Regions from separate parts of the Gottfriedia sp. OAE603 genome, predicted to be linked through region 2. Evidence: riboswitches for the same ligand, from Rfam matches in the RefSeq annotation. Region 2 holds a riboswitch; the other holds the start of a gene.

Region 1 (3,193 bases), 1.4 Mb from region 2:
CCTTTACCTGCACGATTATGCTTCGTAATAAATGACTGTCCTGCAAAGCTTTCAGCTGCCTTCAAAATGTTTTCTTTTCCGACCGCTGCAATTGTTTTTGGCGTCTTAACACCATACTTGTTTAATTCTAAGTATTGCAAAACCTTACTAACCTCTAGTTTTAATGCATTCGTTCCATTTAACACCGTACGTCCATGAGCTTCAAGCCAAGCTAATACTTGCGCAGTAAATTCAGCCGCAAAACGGTGATCACGTGTGTGTGAAGAAGCACTCATTCTGCTATAAAAAATACCTTCTGGTGGTTCGGTAGATAAATCTAAAGTTCCTTCGTCTAAATGCCACTCTTCATATGGAACACCAAGTTCCTCCAATCTTTTTGTTAAATGGACTGTCCACTCACTATTTTCATGAATTACATATATTTTACTCATTTTACGACCCCTTTCTAGTTCTTTATTAAACTACGTTTTTGTTCAACTAATGGCATAATTTGTTTTGAAAATCGTTCCATTTCCTCAAGTTGAGGAGAAAATTGTAATAATAATAAGTCTAAGCCAGTTTCTTCATATTGTAAAATTCGATTTGCAATTTGATCTGGAGTTCCTACTAAATTTGGGCGTAGACCTCGGTTAGACACCGAGTAATCCTGTAATTGGATTTGTTGCTCTAATTGTGACTTTGTAGTGAAGTCTTTAAAGCCAGCATATCCGCTTGAATCCTTCACCTTTGTGATTTTTTCAAGCTCAGCTTTTGCCTCTTCTTCAGTATCACGGCAAATTACATACGCAGCCATTCCAAAAGAACTGAATGGTACATTATCAGTTTGTTCACGTCGGGCTTTCATATCTGCTATTTTTCGCTCGATCTCTTCAACAGTTCCACCATGCATTACATATGCATCACATTTTTCTGCAATGGTTTGCTTGCCTTTTTCACTTTCACCACCTGCATATAAAATCGGGTTAGGTCTTTGAACAGGCTTTGGAGCAAGCTTCGTGTCTTTCAAGTCGTAAAATTGGCCAGAATAATTAAAGGTTTCTTCTGTCCATAAACCTTTTAGTACATCAATAAACTCTTCGGTCCGAGCATAACGTTCATCATGTTCTGTAAAAATACCACCATATTGACGTGCTTCGTCTGCCCACCAAGCAGATACAACGTTTAATGTAAATCGTCCGTTACTGATTCGATCAATATTTGCTGCCATTTTTGCTGCTACAGCTGGATTATGAAACCCAGGGCGAATCGCCGTCATAATTTCTATTTTTTCCGTCACCGCTGCAAGTGCTGCTGCTGTAGACCAAGCTTCAAGAGAGTCATGCTCTGGTCCCTTAATATCATTTAAATATAATTCAGCTATTAAAGTAGTTGAGTAGCCCCATTTTTCAGCTGATTGAATAACATCTTTTGCATATTCATAAGTTGGCGGCATATTTTCATCGTCTACATTTCGTAACCAGCCTCCAAAAATCGGCAACCAAAAACCATATTTCATCTAGACTCTCTCCCTTATTTTTAACATCACTAAGTTTACCTATCTACTAAGTTGGAATTATACTCAAAATAAAAAACTCTCCTCCAAAGAAGAGAGTTTAAAAACCCTCTTCTCATCTTTCAAGCATTTGCTTGTTGGAATTGGCACAGTATTCATAAGAACCTGCTGCCGAGGCTTCAAAGGGCCAGTCCCTCCACCTCTCTAGATAAGAAGAAAAATATAAATTCAAAACTTTTTTATTAATAAAGTGATAATAGTTTATTTTTTTTTAATTGTCAATTAATTAGTTCTAATGTTAAACTATTTTTTTACTGATGATGATAGCTACTTTAAAACTGTCATTCGTCTATATTCCCTGTTTTAATTAGATTACAATACTCTCAATAATCTGGAGTTTTTCTCCCTTATTAAGATCATATTCACTAAAACACCTCTCCAATTACATTTCTATAATTGGCTTAAGAATTATTTCATATATTTAGCGACTCATCAATTTTTTCTTCACCAATACCGAAATATGTAACCTTTTTCTCAGGAATACAGACACGATAGCTTACAATTCCTGCCTCCGCAATCTCTTTTAAGAATTCTAAAAAAGGTTGTGAAATGTTAGCAATTGCCTCTAATACTTTATTTCTATCAAATTGATTTGAGATCGCTAAGTTTATTTGTGAATCTGTTTTAAATTCTGAATTGACTCTCTTATAAGTAGATTGACCAGTTGCAACGTCTATTTCATATTCGTTTATGCCTCTTTGAGACAATTCATCTAAGAATTGAGGAAAGTCTATTTCACCTTTACTTCGTCTGTGAATTATTTCTTGAAATTCAAATTCTGTTATTTTAGTATTCATCATTATGTCTCCTTTAGTTTTCTAGACTTTTTAACAATGCATTTTATAAATTCATTTTTTCCGTTTGTATATGAAACTCTATCATTTGGATATTTTTCAGCTAATTTTATTTTTAAATGATAGTACTCGTTACGTACATCAGGATGCTTTCTCAAATAATCTCTAAATAAAATATTATTTATCCAAAAGTCACTTTCAAATTCATAGATATGAAGGTGGTGTGTTCCTGCTCTATATTCACCTTTTCTAAAAAAACGCCTTTCGGGAAACTCCTCATGCCAAACGAATTCGTATCCAATTTCAGCAAATGAATTAATAAAGTCTTGGATTGCATTTATATGTTTTACTCCACACATCATATCAATTATGGGTTTTGATCCTAGGTTCTCAATTGAGGTACTTCCAATATGTTCAATTTGAATTAAAGTTTCACCTAAAACATTTCTAATCTTTGTTTCTTCTTTTTTATATTCTAAAGCCCATTGCTGTGAGTAATCCTCAATAATTACTTTTCCATCCATGTTTTGTCCTCATTTTCCTTAAATCTCATCTATTTTACGAACGTATATGTTGTTCAATTTTTTCATTACTAATTTAACACATATAAAAATTACTTCAAAAAAAGAGTAGCCGTTGGCTACTCTATAAAAATAATAGTTATTCGATAGTATTAGTTCCATCAGACTTGCTATTTTCTATACTTTGTTCAGGTAAAACAGTGACAGCGCCTTGATTTTTATAGCCATTCGTCTTGGATGCATATGACTTGATCAATTCAGCTATATCAATACCTGTCATTTCTTTTAATGGCTCTTGCATTTCAACCATTGTTTTTGTAATGCTC
Region 2 (3,193 bases):
AATTGATTTTTTCATTTCTCCTGCATATTCAGTACCACCGATTAGAATAATACGTTTTTCAAATGAAATAATAACGAATGCTTCTGAGTTCGTACCGTCAACAACTGGATCAGCTTTAAAAGTTGGAGCAGAAACAATCGTAAAATCTGATTGATGTGTTAGTAATTCTTCCTCAGTAGGGCGGATAAATAACTGGTGAGCAAATAAATTATGCCATGCAAATTCATTAATAACTTGGATTGGTAAACGATATCCAGTATCAGCACCAGCAAATCCTTTAAATTGGAATAATTCGTTTCTATCTTTTAAGTAAGTAAGTACTTTACTATATAATTTTTCGAACACATCTGAAGAGATTGGCTGATTTACTGTTCCCCAATCAATTAAGTTTTCAACAGATGCTTCATTTACAATAAATTTATCTTTTGGTGAACGGCCAGTATATTTTCCCGTTGATACACTAACTGCTCCCGTTGACGTTAGAATACCTTCTTGTCTTGTTAGAACTTTTTCAACTAGCTCAGAAACGCTTAGCTGGTTATACATGTGATTACTTGAAAGTAATTCATTCAATTCAATATTTACATCAACTGTCTTCATATACTAATACCATCCTTTAAATATAATTTGTCTGCCATGTAGGTATCTCGTTAAATAGTATAACACATTTATTTTAATAGTGTATACTATTAGTTGGAAAAATGTGTAACGAAATTATTAAAAATTTTAAAATGAGTAAAACGGTATACTTAAAGGTGTAAATTAGCTTGTATGAAAGATATTATTAGGTATTACCCATTTAATAGGAATGAATGTAAATCGTGTGATGATTTTCTATTTATGGTGAAATGTGTCTAAAGTATGATGAAAATTGTTGACAAGAAAGTTTATTTTTAATATGATACTTTTCATACGGATACTCTCTTATCCCGAGTAGGTGGAGGGATACAGGCCCTACGAAGCCCAGCAACCTCACTTTAAGTGAAAGGTGCTGAACCTGATGCAAGGCAATTTATTGTCTTGGACGATAAGAGCGAAAGGCAAATAACTAAACCTTTCCTCAAGCAATATGGATAAGAGGAAGGCTTTTTTTTTGCTCAAAACTTAAATACAGATGGCAATTTCGTAATTAACACTGAGTTATCTTTATCTTAAATGGGAAACATAAGATATAGGAAAACATTTTTCTAATCTTATGTTGAGAAAAAAGAGATCCGTCAATTCAATTTAGGAGGGGACTCAATGTCACAACGTCGTTTATTTACTTCAGAATCAGTTACAGAAGGACATCCAGATAAAATCTGTGACCAAATTTCAGATTCAATTCTTGATGCAATTTTAGCTAATGATCCAAATGCTCGTGTAGCAGCGGAAACTTCAGTTACAACAGGTTTAGTACTTGTTGCAGGTGAAATCACAACTTCTACTTATGTAGATATCCCAAAAATCGTTCGCGAAACAATTCGTGAAATCGGTTATGACCGAGCTAAATACGGATTTGATGCAGATACATGTGCAGTATTAACTTCTATTGATGAGCAATCAGCTGATATCGCTTTAGGTGTAGACCAAGCATTAGAAGCACGTGAAGGAAGCATGTCAGATGAAGAAATCGAAGCAATCGGAGCTGGAGACCAAGGTTTAATGTTCGGTTTTGCTGTAAACGAAACACCTGAATTAATGCCACTTCCAATTTCTTTATCTCATAAAATCGCACGTCGTCTAACTGAAGTAAGAAAGAATGAAACAGTTTCATACTTACGTCCAGATGGTAAAACTCAAGTAACAGTTGAGTATGATGAAAACAACAAACCAGTTCGTATTGATGCAATTGTTGTATCTACACAACATGGTCCAGAAGCAACTCAAGAACAAATCGAAAATGATATTAAAGAACTTGTTATTAAACCAGTTGTACCAGCTGAGTTAATCGATGCGAATACAAAATTCTTTATCAACCCAACAGGCCGTTTCGTAATCGGTGGACCTCAAGGGGATGCAGGATTAACAGGTCGTAAAATCATCGTTGATACTTACGGTGGATATGCTCGTCACGGTGGTGGAGCATTCTCTGGTAAAGATGCAACGAAAGTTGACCGTTCTGCTGCTTATGCTGCACGTTACGTTGCGAAAAACATCGTAGCTGCTGGATTAGCTGATAAAGCTGAAGTTCAATTAGCATACGCAATTGGTGTTGCGAAACCAGTATCTATTGCAATTGATACTTTTGGTACAGGTAAAGTTTCAGAAGAAAAACTTGTAGAAGTTATCCGCAATAACTTTGACTTACGTCCAGCAGGAATTATCAAAATGCTTGACCTACGTCGTCCAATTTACAAACAAACTGCTGCTTATGGTCACTTCGGCCGTACAGATATCGACCTTCCTTGGGAACGTACTGATAAAGCAGAAGCTTTAAAAACTGAAGCTGGTCTTTAATGATTAAAAGAGACTGTAACAGCATTTGCTGTTACAGTCTCTTTTTTTATTTTATGCCTAATTCGTCAATTAAAAGCTTTCAATAAGTATAATTATGTAAGATGATATGATTGTGTATTGTTTTCTGGCTTAGCCTAATAAAAATGAAGGACGGAGGTGAGTGTAATAGGGGGAAATGTACTCCTTATTACAGTAAGATGAATGATCATACAGCATTATTAGTCGTAGATGTTCAAAATGCAATGTTTACTTATCCTGATTTTAAGCTACATAATGAAGAAAAGGTACTAGATAATATTACTAGCATGGTTGAAAAAGCAAGAGAAGTAAATATGCCGATTGTTTATATTCAGCATACCGAAGACGATTCTGAATATAAAGAAGGTTCATCAACTTGGGAAATACATCAGAGAATTAAACCCCGTTCAACTGATATCGTTGTGCAAAAAGGAACATGTGATTCTTTTTACCAGACGAATCTTCAGGAAGAACTAAATAAACTACAAATAGAAAAATTAGTCATTGTCGGAATGCAAACTGAGTTTTGCATAGATACAACTGTAAGAAGTGCCTTTAGTAAAGGGTACAACAATATTTTAGTTAAAGATGCACATAGTACTTTTGATAATGGTAAGCTAATAGCCTCTCAAATCATTAATCATCATAATGATATACTTGGTGGCGGGAGATTCGCTATTTTAAAAGAAACAAAGGATATATCATTTGAATAAATAAAAAATGCCACCGTAATATG

Evidence for each region. Region 2 has a riboswitch for S-adenosylmethionine ahead of metK (methionine adenosyltransferase). Riboswitches for the same ligand answer to the same signal wherever they lie in the genome.
Region 1: linked by a shared signal. The riboswitch ahead of ABID96_RS10140 (LLM class flavin-dependent oxidoreductase) and the one ahead of metK (methionine adenosyltransferase) in region 2 are both predicted to bind S-adenosylmethionine.

The regions. Positions count from the first base shown of each region.
Region 1 covers NZ_JBEUNN010000001.1:2,027,434-2,030,626, reverse strand. Annotated here, with positions in the region: gene ABID96_RS10145 (ATP-grasp domain-containing protein) at 1-431, opposite strand, end outside; gene ABID96_RS10140 (LLM class flavin-dependent oxidoreductase) at 446-1,495, opposite strand; SAM riboswitch class I at 1,605-1,707, opposite strand; gene ABID96_RS10135 (DUF1398 family protein) at 1,966-2,349, opposite strand; gene ABID96_RS10130 (GrpB family protein) at 2,352-2,870, opposite strand; gene ABID96_RS10125 (flotillin family protein) at 3,007-3,193, opposite strand, start outside.
Region 2 covers NZ_JBEUNN010000001.1:3,428,536-3,431,728, reverse strand. Annotated here, with positions in the region: gene pckA (phosphoenolpyruvate carboxykinase (ATP)) at 1-600, opposite strand, end outside; SAM riboswitch class I at 922-1,034, shown strand; gene metK (methionine adenosyltransferase) at 1,243-2,439, shown strand; gene ABID96_RS17435 (cysteine hydrolase family protein) at 2,637-3,170, shown strand.